Lysinibacter sp. HNR: one gene and its partner. The protein of the gene in region 1 interacts with the protein of each later gene in a pairwise test. Links are inferred from orthologs where the notes say so. Each region holds a gene or a part of one and is shown in the gene's direction. Other genes may lie near its edges.

What was found.
Region 2: the proteins of eno (region 1) and rpe interact in binary tests that used the Escherichia coli proteins (3 or more experiments, as listed by UniProt). The link is inferred for Lysinibacter sp. HNR from one-to-one orthologs.

The regions. Positions count from the first base shown.
Region 1 is NZ_CP121684.1:1,081,132-1,087,870, forward strand. Bases 2,584-5,461 are described here. They hold eno (phosphopyruvate hydratase), read left to right. Parts: upstream 2,584-3,321; coding sequence 3,322-4,602; downstream 4,603-5,461. Other genes in these bases: hisS (histidine--tRNA ligase), read left to right, coding at 2,584-3,210; FrondiHNR_RS04790 (septum formation initiator family protein), read left to right, coding at 4,677-5,237; FrondiHNR_RS04795 (DUF501 domain-containing protein), read left to right, coding at 5,237-5,461. Outside these bases: FrondiHNR_RS04770 (Na+/H+ antiporter NhaA), read right to left, coding at 1-1,005; FrondiHNR_RS04775 (MazG nucleotide pyrophosphohydrolase domain-containing protein), read left to right, coding at 1,175-1,849; more of hisS, read left to right, coding at 1,918-2,583; more of FrondiHNR_RS04795, read left to right, coding at 5,462-5,725; FrondiHNR_RS04800 (FAD-dependent oxidoreductase), read left to right, coding at 5,848-6,739. UniProt on the Escherichia coli protein: Catalyzes the reversible conversion of 2-phosphoglycerate (2-PG) into phosphoenolpyruvate (PEP). It is essential for the degradation of carbohydrates via glycolysis.
Region 2 is NZ_CP121684.1:1,694,774-1,701,538, reverse strand. Bases 1,503-4,406 are described here. They hold rpe (ribulose-phosphate 3-epimerase), read left to right. Parts: upstream 1,503-2,575; coding sequence 2,576-3,238; downstream 3,239-4,406. Other genes in these bases: hisG (ATP phosphoribosyltransferase), read left to right, coding at 3,562-4,401; FrondiHNR_RS07670 (phosphoribosyl-ATP diphosphatase), read left to right, coding at 3,258-3,521; FrondiHNR_RS07680 (transcription antitermination factor NusB), read left to right, coding at 1,503-2,570. Also shown: FrondiHNR_RS07690 (right-handed parallel beta-helix repeat-containing protein), read left to right, coding at 1-9; fmt (methionyl-tRNA formyltransferase), read left to right, coding at 136-1,089; more of FrondiHNR_RS07680, read left to right, coding at 1,086-1,502; imidazole glycerol phosphate synthase subunit HisF, read left to right, coding at 4,462-5,226; hisI (phosphoribosyl-AMP cyclohydrolase), read left to right, coding at 5,223-5,594; FrondiHNR_RS07650 (anthranilate synthase component I), read left to right, coding at 5,600-6,765. UniProt on the Escherichia coli protein: Catalyzes the reversible epimerization of D-ribulose 5-phosphate to D-xylulose 5-phosphate.

The DNA.
Region 1 (6,739 bases):
TCCCGTGACAACTATGTCGCCAAAGCTCAAAACCGAGGGGTGGGTGGTACGTACGAACCTATCTGCGAGTAGTGTGGCTCCGACAATACCGATCAGCTTGCCGAGGGGGAGCGCAAACAGAATTGCCCAGAAGGGTGCCTCAAGCGGGGTCTCGGCTAGCACGGGAAGTGTTACGAGTGCTGCGGAGAAAGCAAAGAGCGGTAGAACGACAACATTGCTGAGAGGCTCGAGTACGTACTGTGCCTGAGTAGCCGGTTTTCCACTCATAGCAAATCCCAACATCACACCCGCGATAGTTGCGTGGATACCCGATTGGTATATCACGTACCAGGTGGCAAACCCCACAAGAATCATGGCTATGATCAGTGTGTACTCCTCAACACGATATCGCTTACTTCCCGGGTATTCGCCATTTTTGAGCCTGGCAAAGCGCTTGCTTAAAAAGCCGAAGAACACGCTCAGTATGACTCCGATGACAATGAGCCCAATTGAGGGATCCACAGTGAAGAATACGGCGATAAAGATAATGCCGGCTAGATCGTCAAGTACGGCCAGTGCGAGAAGGAACACACGAACCGTCGAGGGTAGTCCACGCCCCACAATCGCAAGAACGCCCAGGGCAAACGCAATATCGGTTGCCGTGGGGATGGGCCAACTGCTCTGGTAACCAGAGTCCCATGTGAAAATGATGTAGATTATCGCGGGAACAAGAACACCGCCCAGCGCCGCAATCGCGGGTTTAATAGCTTTGCCGTAGGAGTTAAGCTCGCCCTCACGAAACTCGTGTTTCAACTCAATAGCAACAATAAAGAAAAAGATCACAAGCACGGCATCGCTGACCCAGTGACCCACAGACATGCTAATTCCGAGAAAAGGGATACCAACCTTAGTGCCTTGAATATCGTGTGCGACGGAGGTGAGGGGACTGTTGGCAATTGCTAGCCCGAGGATGGCCGCTGTTAAAAGTAACATGGCGGACGTTCGGCTAGAGCGGAGCAGTCTCATAGGGGGCCTTTCTAGGGTCGAAAAATTTTTTATCGACCAGACTTCCCGATTCACCAATGACTAACTATAGTCGAATTTATTCATTGGTGGGGTCAGCATCAGGTTTGGGATGGGGGTTAGCCTCATGCTTGGAAGTGGGGCTAGCATCAGGTTTGGAAAGTGAGGCGGCATGGATGAGGTTAATGATGTGCAATCTGTGGAGGCGCTTGTCCAGACGATACATCGCCTAAGAATAGAGTGTCCGTGGCACGAGCAGCAGACAGCTACCACCCTTGTGTCCTACCTGATAGAAGAGTGTTACGAATTGATAGAGGCAATTGAGTCGGGCAACGCCGATGCCATTCACGAAGAACTTGGTGATCTTCTCTATCAGGTTGTTTTACACAGCGAAATCCTGGGTGAGAACACGGTGCAGCAGGCAGGGCAACAGCAGACCGTGATTTATGATGTGGTTGATCAGCTTGAGAAAAAGCTTCGCTATCGACACCCGCATGTTTTTGGTGACGCGGGTCCCACCACCGTGGGAGAGCTCAATGCCGGGTGGGAGCAGATGAAACAGAGACGATCAAAAGGAGCACCGTCCCGCATGATTCTTGAGGGCGTCCCGTTATCTATGCCCGCGCTTGCCCTGGCCGACAAGATACTTGAACGGGCGGAGCGCAACCAGCGAGAAATCAATGTGCAGCAGGGTGAGAGGCATACGCTGGAAGAAAACTTTGGTGATGCTCTACTTGAAATTGTGATTGAAGCGAGGCATCACGGAATAAGAGCGGAGGATGCGCTGCGCTCATCCCTGCGGAGGCTTGTGCAGGAGCTAGCGCGGCCGCCTGCGGGCGGTCTATAGAGCCCGCCTGTACAGACGTGGACACAAAAATTGTATAGTGCTATACACAGTGGGTATATTTAATCGTCATGGCGACACCCGTAAACCCACCCCGTGGGATGAGAGATTTTCTGCCCTCCGAAAAATCTCGCCGAGAGCACGTACTCAACACTATCCGCGGTGTTTATGCGATGCACGGCTTTGATGAGATTGAGACTCCCGTTGTCGAGAGCTCTGCTCGATTACACTCGGGGCTCGGCGGGGACAACGAAAAGCTGTCTTTTGGCATCCTCAAGCGTGGGCTCACCCCCGAGGATATCCGTACGGCAGCCGAGAACGGAAGCCCGGAATCATTGAGCGATCTGGGATTGCGTTTCGACCTCACTGTGCCCCTCGCCCGCTACTATGCCACTCATCGCGGTGAATTACCCGATGTGTTCCGCGCGATTCAGATTGCCCCCGTTTGGCGGGCTGAACGACCGCAGAAGGGACGCTATCGCCAATTTGTGCAGGCAGACATCGATATTATTGGTGAGTCGAGCCAACTGGCAGAGATCGAACTCATTACGGCCACATCGGCGGCGCTCGCCGAACTTGGCCTGCGTGAGTGCGTGATCCGGATCAATGATCGCCGTATCCTTTTTGGAATCCTGTCCTATTGTGGGTTCCCCGTTGAGACTCAGGAGGCGGCCCTGATCTCAATTGACAAGCTCGATAAAATCGGTACGGATGGTGTGATCGCCGAGCTGTCGGAGTCTGCCCCGGAAGCTTCGGCTGTGCTCGAAAAGATTCTTCAGGAGATTGAACCTCACGTTGTGAACGGAGGGGTGCCTCTCACCGAAGCGGGTATCCGCTCTCTTGTACCTGATACCGTCGACCCTGAGGCTGTGGCTCAGCTTGTGAGGTTAGGGGCAGCTCTCGCTTCAATCCCCGAGGGTATCGAGTTGCGCTTTGACCCAACACTGGTTCGGGGCATGGGGTACTATACCGGAACTATTTTTGAGGTCTCTCACCCGGGTTCGGGAAGCTCCGTGGGGGGCGGTGGTCGTTACGACGGTATGATCGGACGCTTTCTCGGGAAGGACGTTCCTGCCGCCGGTTTCTCGATTGGGTTTGAGCGCATAGTGGATCTGGTTGAGACTTCGGGTGATGGTGCGTCAGATGCGACGGTTCTTATTTCTGAGAAAGATGTAGACCCAGCTGTCCTCGTGTCGATTAAGACGGAACTGGTCGCTCAAGGCATCCGTACGAGAGTTGAAAGGCGTGCCAAGAACCTCAACGCTCAGCTAGAGCGTCTTGCGCAGGCAGGGTTTGGGCAGTTTGCGTTTGTCTCAACGGAAACCAAGAAGGCGGAGGAACTGCGGATCAAGCCCCTGCTGTAGGGCGCGCGTCTCAGGTTGCGGTGCATCACGGACGCTCAGCGTAGACTATAACGGAAAGCAAGCTTTCGGGAGCATTCGTTCTCATAACCACATACCTAAGAGGAGAAACCAGTGGCTTTTATCGATGCTGTTATCGCTCGTGAGATTCTTGACTCCCGTGGAAACCCCACGGTTGAGGTCGAAATTGGTCTTACAGATGGGACGGTTAGCCGCGCGGCAGTCCCCTCCGGTGCATCCACAGGTGCTTTTGAGGCGTATGAGCTTCGTGACGGTGATAAGAATCGTTACCAGGGTAAGGGGGTACGTCAGGCTGTTGCTGCCGTCTTTGATGAGCTCGCCCCTGCGGTCGAAGATTTCTCGGCGGACGATCAGCGCCTGGTAGATGCCGCGCTCATTGCGGCTGATGGAACCGAGAACAAAAAGCACAGCGGTGCAAACGCTATCCTTGGCGTGAGCCTGGCCGTTGCAAAGGCGGCAGCCGAGTCCGCGGGACTGCCCCTTTACCGATACCTGGGTGGGCCAAACGCGCACACACTGCCCGTGCCCCTCATGAACATTATTAACGGTGGATCGCACGCCGACACAGGTGTGGATATTCAGGAGTTTATGGCCGTACCGCTGGGAGCATCCTCCTTCTCTGAGTCCCTGCAGTGGGGTGTTGAGACCTACCACTCGCTCAAGAGTCTGCTCAAGAGCAAGGGCCTGGCGACCGGTTTAGGAGACGAGGGAGGCTTTGCGCCCGATCTCCCTAACAACCGTGAGGCCCTTGACCTTATCCTTGAGGCCGTGAGGCAGGCTGGCTTTACCCCCGGTAAAGACATCGCCCTCGCGCTTGATGTTGCCTCTAGTGAGTTTTTTGAGAAGGGGGCTTACCAGTTTGAGGGTAAGGCTCGTTCTGCTGAGGAAATGGCTGCCTATTACGCCGATCTTGTTGCTAATTACCCGCTGGTCTCTATCGAGGATCCGCTTGACGAAGATGATTGGTCGGGCTGGGTGCACCTCACCTCCGAACTGGGTAACAAGGTTCAGTTGGTTGGTGACGACCTCTTTGTGACCAACCCCGTTCGACTCGAGCGGGGCATCCGCGAGCGCGCGGCTAACTCTCTGCTTGTTAAGGTCAACCAGATCGGTACCCTGACCGAGACGCTTGATGCGGTCTCTATGGCCCAGCGCGCCGGATATACCGCCATTATTTCGCACCGCTCGGGCGAAACCGAGGACACCACTATTGCCGACCTGGCTGTGGCCACCGATTGCGGACAGATTAAGACGGGTGCTCCCGCTCGCAGCGAGCGGGTTGCAAAGTATAACCAACTTCTGCGCATCGAGGAGGAGCTCGGCGGGGCAGCTCAGTTTGCGGGCCGTGCGGCGTTCCCTCGATTCCAGGGCTAGTAACCACTTTTGTGTGAGGGGGCGGGGTATCGTACCGATGTCTCGCCCTCCTGTCGCCAGCGGAGGATTCAAGAATGAATAACACCCCTAAAACCAGACGCAGGGCCGCATCTTCTCGGGAGGAATCGGCAGAACTCGGATCCTGGGTAAAAGGCCTACGATTCTCCGGTTTTTCAATCATTATGATTGGGCTTCTCGTTCTCGGCGCATTCATTATCAGTCCGAGCCTGTCGATCTATCTTAACCAGCGTCAAGAAATTGCTGCACTCGAAATCAGCGTGCAGCAAAAGCAAGAGGCGCTTGATAACGCCAACGCCGAAAAAGAACGCTGGCAGGATCCCGCCTACGTGCGGGCGGAGGCGCGCAACCGCCTCTTTTACATGATGCCCGGAGAAAATCAACTGGTTATTATCGATGACGTAGAGATTCCTGCTGCTCAGGCGGCTCCCGCATCGGCGAATCTGCAACAGACCGAGACCAATTGGGCTAGGGCTTTGGGCTACTCAATTATTAGCGCGGGGATTACGCAGGGTGATGCCGCTAGCCTGGCTCCAGAGGGATCAAAACCGACCGAGGGTGGAATCGTTGATGACCAAACTCCCACCGAGACACCCGCAGATGAAACAGGGGAATAATGCCTCGACCACCGTTTGAACCCCCTACGCAGGCCGACATTAACACGGTTACGGAACAGCTTGGCCGCCCCGCCCGTAACGTGGTGGGCATTTCTGCCCGCACTCAAGACGGTGAACCCTCTGTGGTTTCCACGGCCCCGCGATTGGATGATGGAACCCCGTTTCCCACCTTTTATTATCTGTGTCACCCCGATGCTGTTGCGGCTGTCTCGAGCCTTGAGGCTAACGGATTTATGGCCGAAATGAACGATCTCCTGCGTGAAGACGACGAGATTCGAGCCCAGTATCAGCGCGCACACGAGAGCTACATCGCCGACCGTGAGAGTATCGCGGTTGTTGAGGAAATCGCGGGAATCAGCGCTGGAGGGATGCCTGATCGAGTCAAATGCCTACACGCTCTGGTGGGGCACTCGCTTGCCGTGGGGCCGGGAACTAACCCCATTGGAGACATCGCGTTACAGCAATCCGGCTGGTCTGGTAATAAATAGCTTCAGCATTCGGTAAACTAATCTGTGGTATTGGTGCGGTTGACACTGTAACTATTGTTTTCCCATGGGCGAAAGCGCCCCCCACAATCCTTAAAATCAGTGCTAATCAAGGAAGTGCTTTTGTGTCAAAGATCCTAATTGTTGGTGGAGGTTATGCAGGTTTCTACACCGCGTGGAAGCTTGAGAAGTGGCTTCGTGCCGGTGAAGCTGAGGTGACGGTTGTTGACCCGCTTCCCTACATGGCCTATCTGCCCTTCTTGCCCGAAGTGGCCGCCGGTTCAATCGAACCTCGTCACTCCGTTGTTGCTCGCCGCCGTCACCTCAAGACCACCAAGAGCATTGCGGGCAAGGTAACCGCGATATCACACGCTGATAAAAAGGTAACCATCACTCCGAGCGCGGGTGAGCCCTACGAGTTTGAGTACGATCACATTGTCATTGCCACCGGTTCGGTGTCGCGCACATTCCCCATCCCCGGGGTTGCGGATAACGCCATCGGCATGAAAACCATTGAGGAGGCGGTCGCTGTGCGTGACCGGCTTGTCAGTAACTTCGAAAAAGCTGCGGGCCTTCCAGCGGGACCAGAGCGTGAGCGCCTGCTCACGGTGACCATCGTTGGCGGGGGATTTGCCGGTATAGAGACGTTGGGAGAGCTACGCTCATTTGCTAATCTCCTGCTGGGACGTTACCCCGAGATCTCCTTTGAGGAGACCAAGTTTCACCTGGTCGAGGCGATGGGACGAATCATGCCCGAGGTGTCGCTTGAAACCAGCCAGTGGGTTATCAAGACCCTTACGGATCGGGGATCAACGATTCACCTGGATACACAGCTCTCCTCGGCGGTGGACGGCAAGATTGAATTGTCAACGGGCGAATCTTTTGAATCTAACCTTATTGTGTGGACAGCCGGGGTGATGCCCCGACCCTTCCTGAGAGGCACGGATCTTCCCATTGGAGAGCGTGGACACGTTCGGGGACGTCCTGACCTGCGTGTGGAGGGTGACAATGGCATCC
Region 2 (6,765 bases), 610 kb from region 1 along the record:
ACACCCTAAGAAGCCTTCTCTGCACACACAGCGGGTGAGTAATAGCGCGTGAGCCACCACTTCCGCACTCGGCATGATGATAACAGCGGGTAAACTGGTGTTTTTGAATCGAACCCTATTCAAGGAGTAACACAGTTGCGGATCGTATTTGCTGGTACCCCCGACGTGGCCGTGCCCAGCCTGCGCTCGCTAGTCCAGGCCGGGCACAGCGTTGTTGCGGTGATTACTCGGGAAGACGCCCCCGTTGGACGTAAAAAGGTCATGACTCCCTCACCCGTTGCGCTCGCGGCAGAAGAACTGGGGTTGAGCGTTACCCGCACCAATCGTCTTACCCCTGAGGTGACCGATGCGATAGCACAGCTCCGTCCCGAAGTGGGAGTAATAGTGGCGTACGGGGGATTGGTTCCCCAAACGATGCTTGATGTTCCCACCCACGGATGGTTTAACCTGCATTTTTCGCTCTTGCCTCGGTGGCGCGGGGCCGCGCCGGTTCAACGATCGCTTATGGCCGCAGACAGTCAGAACGGGGTTACTATTTTCCAATTGGTGGCGGCACTCGATGAGGGTGACGTTCTGAGCCAGCGCGTCATTCCCCTGCCCGCAACCGCAACCGCGGGCGATGTACTTACCCACTATGCTCAAGAGGGCGCTTACGACCTGGTTCGAGGCCTGGAAGAGATCTCTCGGGGTAACATCATGTTGCAGCCCCAAAAGGGCCAGAGTAGCTACGCACACAAGCTCACCAACGCTGACGGTCAGCTTGACTGGACACGACCCGCGGCACTTGTTATTGCCAGGTATCGAGGGGTTACCCCCGAGCCCGGAGCGTACACTGAGATCGCGGGGCAACGCGTTAAAGTTCTTTCTCTGCAACAAGACGCAGAGATACCTTCCCTTACTGCACAGCTCACAGGAACGAGCGACGGGCTGCTCAGACCCGGACAGATGATTCTTCACAGGGCGCGCGTGTGGGTGGGCACAGCCGACGATCCGGTCGTGCTGGTCAGAGTGCAGCCCTCCGGTAAACGTGCGATGGATGCCGCAGACTGGTTTCGTGGCCTGTCACAATCGGAGGTAGTAGCACGATGAACCGTGATAGCACAGAAAAACAAAGCACCAATGCTTCACAAGAACGATCAATAAATGCCCGGTTGCTAGCCTACGAAGTTCTGGCCGAGGTGCGTGACTCCGACGCCTATGCAAACTTGGTCCTCCCTTCTCGCCTCCGCAGTTCAGGGCTGGATTCCTCCGATCGAGGGTTTGCAACAGAACTAGTTTACGGAACCCTGCGGATGCAGGGATACTACGACCGGGTTATCGAACGTGTTGCCGGGCGTGATCTGCACACAATCGACCCGGTTGCTCTCGTGGTGCTCCGAATGGGGGCACACCAGATTTTGGGGATGCGTACCCCCGTACACGCTGCGGTCTATGAGACGGTTGATATTCAGAAGCGAGTTGGACGTCAATCTGCGGTTGGGTTTGTGAACGGGGTCTTGCGAAGCCTCGGACGTAGGCAACCCGAGGAGTGGCTGGAGGACGTGCTGGGAGAACTCACGAACGCAGACGCGAGGCTTTCGGCACAGTTCTCACACCCCGAGTGGGTCATCCGGGCCTTTCGAGCATCCCTGCGTGCGGAAGGCCGCGCTGAGGAGATCAAGGAACTGCTGACGGCAGATAATCGATCACCGCGAGTAAGCCTGGTTACCCTGCCGGGAAGCCCCAAAAATATTTCCCAGGATACCCGAGCCACCGCGTCAACCGTCTCTCCGCTAGGTCACACTCTCGAGAGGGGCGACCCCTCCCAAGTGACGGGACCTAGCAACGGCTGGATACGTGTGCAAGACCAGGGCTCTCAGGTGGCCGCCCTCATTTTGACCCGTGCTCGCGAGGTGGAAGAAGGCGAGATGTGGCTGGACATGTGTGCCGGCCCCGGAGGTAAAAGTGCCATCCTTGGTGCGGAGGCCCGTCTGGGCGGTGCTCACGTGATTGCAAACGAAGTGGTTCCGGCGCGGGCCAACCTCGTACGAAAGTCCGTTATTGCGGTTCAGGACGCGGTTGACGTTGTGGTGGGTGAAGGCCAAACAATACCCGGGCGCTACCCGGAAGGTTTTCACCGAATTATGGTTGATGCACCCTGCACCGGTCTTGGTGCGCTGCGCCGTCGTCCGGAAGCCAGGTGGCGTAAAGACCCCACGGACATACCTCCGCTCACATCGCTACAGGATGCTCTGCTCGAGGCCGCGGTGACGGCGCTTAAGCCGGGAGGGCTTCTCGCCTATGTGACCTGCTCACCACACCGCGCGGAAACCCGTACGGTGGTGAACGGAATGCTCAAGAAACATCCGCAGATGACCGAGCTCTCAGCGCGAGAAATTCTCCAACGCCTGGCTCCGGAACCTGTTGATCTTGGTGTTGCCCCACCCCGTGAGGACTCTCGGGGTGGCGGCAAGGGTGATAGCAGTAACGATGGCAAAGACTCGCACGGTAACGACCTTTCCGTACAGCTCTGGCCGCATCGCCACGGAACCGACGCAATGTTTGTGTCTCTCTTTAAAAAGTTAGGATAAAGGGTGTGAGTCAGCGAATTTACCCCAGCATCCTATCGGCGGATTTTGCCAACCTTGAAACCGAGCTGCAACGCATTAGCACAGCTGATGCCGCTCATGTGGACGTGATGGACAACCACTTTGTGCCCAACCTCACCCTGGGGCTCCCCGTTGCTGAAAGGCTCCAGCAGGTTTCGCCAATCCCGCTTGATATTCACCTCATGATTGAAAATCCCGAACGTTGGGCACCCGGATACGCCGAAATGGGGGCGTTTTCCGTCACCTTCCATGCGGAAGCCACAGCCGAACCGGTAGCCCTAGCTCGTAAAATTCGACAGATTGGTTCACGAGCCAGCCTCGCCTTAAAACCGGGCACCCGAGCAGAGCAATATCTGGACATACTGGGGGAGTTTGATCAAATACTGGTCATGACGGTGGAACCCGGTTTTGGAGGGCAAAAATTTATGGCCGATACGATGCCCAAACTCCGACTTCTGAACGATGCACGAAAACGCCTAGAAATTGACGTGTGGCTCCAGGTCGACGGTGGCATCACCGCAGACACCATCACGGCGGCGGCGGAGGCCGGTGCGGATACCTTTGTGGCGGGATCAAGTGTGTTCGGTGGGGTTCCTGCCGACAACATTGCCACACTGCGTGAAGCGGTCCGTGCGCATGGCGGTCACTAAAGACGATAATCTGATCTACGTGAAAACATTCGATGAGCTCTTTGAAGAACTCGCCCGCAAGGCCAAGACACGTCCCGAGGGCTCAGCCACGGTTGCCCAGCTAGACGCGGGAGTGCACAGCATCGGCAAAAAGATTGTCGAGGAGGCCGCCGAGGTGTGGATGGCCGCCGAGTACGAGTCTCAAGAGGAAACTGCCGAGGAAATTTCGCAGCTGCTCTATCACCTACAGGTGATGATGTTGGCCAAGGGTCTCACAACAGACGATATTTACCGCCACCTTTAACCCCCCCCATCATTTTTAATAACCGAGAGACACCTCAGATATGTTGCGTATCGCCGTTCCCAATAAGGGCTCACTATCCGAGACCGCCAATCAGATGCTCGCCGAGGCGGGCTACGCCCTGCGCCGCGATGTTAAGCAGCTGGTCTATACCGACAGCGCTAACAACGTGGAATTCTTCTACCTGCGCCCCCGCGATATCGCCACCCATGTGGGCCTGGGAGCCGTAGACGTGGGCATCACGGGTCGCGACCTCCTGCTCGACTCGGATTCAAGCGCCTTCGAGGTAACCAGCCTAGACTTTGCCCGCTCCACCTTTCGTTTTGCCGCACCCGTGGGCGAGTACACCGACATCACCCAGCTTGAGGGTCTGCGTATCGCCACCAGCTACCCTCAGCTCGTCCACAACTTTCTTCAGACACACGGCGTTACCGCAATCCTGGTGAAACTAGAGGGGGCGGTTGAATCTGCCGTCCGGTTGGGTGTGGCAGACGCCATCGCCGACGTTGTCGAGACCGGCGCAACGCTTCGAGCAGCCGGGCTTGAGGTCTTCGGGCCGGTGATCCTCGAATCCTCCGCAATCCTCATCAGCGCCCCCGAACAGGCTAACGGGCTGGAAACCCTACTGCGCCGGCTGCGTGGAGTACTTGTTGCCCGCCAATATGTAATCATGGACTACGACCTGCCCTCAGAAAAGCTGGACGAGGCAGTTCAACTCGCCCCCGGAATCGAGTCACCCACAATCTCACCACTACGTGACGAACGCTGGGTGGCGGTGCGGGTTATGATTCCTCGCCACGAAGCCAACCGCATGATGGACAACCTGTATGAGCTGGGAGCGCGCGCGATTCTTGTCACAGCCATCCATGCAGCCCGTCTCTAACACGCCAACCCCACCCACTACCCTTCTCGCGTGAGTAGCGAGAGATTAAAGGACAAAAAAATGTCAGTAGCCACTCGCGTCATCCCGTGCCTCGACGTTGCGGGTGGTCGTGTCGTCAAGGGAGTTAACTTCCTCAACCTCAGAGATGCGGGTGATCCCGTGGAACTCGCAGCCACCTACTACGAACAGGGTGCGGACGAACTTACCTTCCTCGATGTGACAGCCACCGTCGAGAACAGCGCAACAACCTACGAGATGGTACGTCGCACAGCGGAACAGGTTTTTATACCCCTGACGGTTGGCGGCGGCGTCCGCTCGGTAGAAGACGTTACCCGTCTCCTGGGGCACGGTGCCGATAAGGTGGGCATCAACAGCGCAGCAATCGCCAGGCCCGGACTCATTAACGAGATAGCGGATCGCTTTGGTGCGCAGGTTATTGTCCTGTCGCTCGACACCAAACGCTCAGAGAAAACCCCCTCCGGCTTTGTCCTTACAACACACGGAGGTAAGCGCGAAACAGACATCGACGCTATCGCGTGGGTGCGCGAGGTGGTGGAACGGGGTGCTGGTGAAATCCTCGTCAACTCGATGGACGCCGACGGTACACTCGCTGGTTTTGACCTCGAACTCATCACCGCTGTAAGAGAGGCAAGCAGTGTGCCCATCATCGCCTCGGGTGGTGCTGGGAAACGCGAGCACTTTGCCCCCGCTGTTGACGCGGGCGCTGATGCGGTTCTCGCGGCCTCTGTTTTTCACGATGGAACCATGACTATTGGTGAGGTCAAGCACGCTCTTCGTAACGCGGGTAAAGAGGTGCGCTTGTGACCGATATAACGCCCGGTACCGCCAGTGTAGAGCGTGTCGTTTATAACGCCGACGGTCTTGTGCCGGTGGTCGTGCAAAATCACCTCACAGACGAGGTTCTGATGCTCGCCTGGATGAATAGAGAGGCACTCGACATCACCCTCCGAGAGGGCCGAGTTACGTTCTGGTCGCGCTCGCGGGGTGAGCTCTGGCGTAAGGGGGATACCTCGGGGCATCACCAATATGTTCGCGGGATTGCCCTGGACTGCGATGGTGATACCCTTCTTGTCCGGGTGGAGCAGGTTGGTGTTGCCTGCCATACTGGTTCTGTAACATGCTTTACGGATCGTAATCTGGAATTTAACCCGTTCCATCGGGGGGAAGAGTAGCCACAATGATCGGTGTTTCACACCATTCCACAGACCGAAAAGAGTTTTTACAACTCCTGACGACTCACCGCGCTGTCCCCGTTTCGCGGGTGCTCTTTTCCGATAGCGATTCTCCCGTTTCTATCTACCGCAAGGTCGCCGCCGGTGCCCCCGGAACTTTTCTTCTCGAGTCAGCGGAGCAGGGTGGGGTGTGGACTCGCTTTAGCTTTATCGGGGCGGGATCGTTTGGGGTTCTCACACAGCACGAAGAGGCCTCTACCTGGGTTGGGTACGGCCTCTCTGAGGAGCGGGTTGCCGGCGTATCTCTTACCGGTCTTGCACCTCTCGCTGCGGTTGACACCATTGTCACCCGTTGGAATTCACCTGCGATTCCCGGCTTTCCGGCGCTCACGGGTGGGTTGGTCGGGTTTATCGGATGGGAGGCGGTTCGTCAGCTTGAAGATCTTCCCGGGCAGCCCCCGGCCGACTTTACGCTTCCGGGACAGGCACTCAGCTTCGTTTCAGAACTCATCGTGATTGATCACCGTGAGGGAACCGTCACACTCATTGCGAATGTCCTGAACGACGGGGTCGATGACGCCGATGACCTGTGGGCGGACGCCCAATCGCGATTGAACAGCCTGCAGGAACGTCTTGCTGCCCCCGCTCCGACCCCCCTGGCAGTCGCAGATTTCTCGGCTGTGCCACATCCCCGTCCTCGCAGCGAGCGCCAGGAGTTCCTTGAGGCGGTTGAGGTTGCCAAGCGGCATATCGTGGACGGTGACATATTTCAGGTTGTGATTTCGCAACGCTTTGACCTTGAGTGCAGTGCCGACCCTCTCGACGTCTACCGGGTTCTGCGTCACCTCAATCCCAGCCCCTATCTCTATCTTTTCAATTTTGAGGCCGACGGGGTGGGCCCGTATTCGATCGTCGGATCTAGCCCGGAGGCCCTGGTGAAGGTGCAGGAGGGGCGTGTGATTACGCATCCGATCGCTGGCTCTAAGCCGCGCGGTACAACTCCCGAAAAAGATCAGGCGTTTGAACAGGAGCTCATCACCGATGAAAAAGAGCGTGCGGAACACCTTATGCTGGTTGACCTGGCCCGCAACGACCTGCTTCGCGTGTGTGACTCCTCGAGCGTGGCGGTAACTGAGTTTATGAGGGTTGAGCGTTTTAGCCATATTATGCA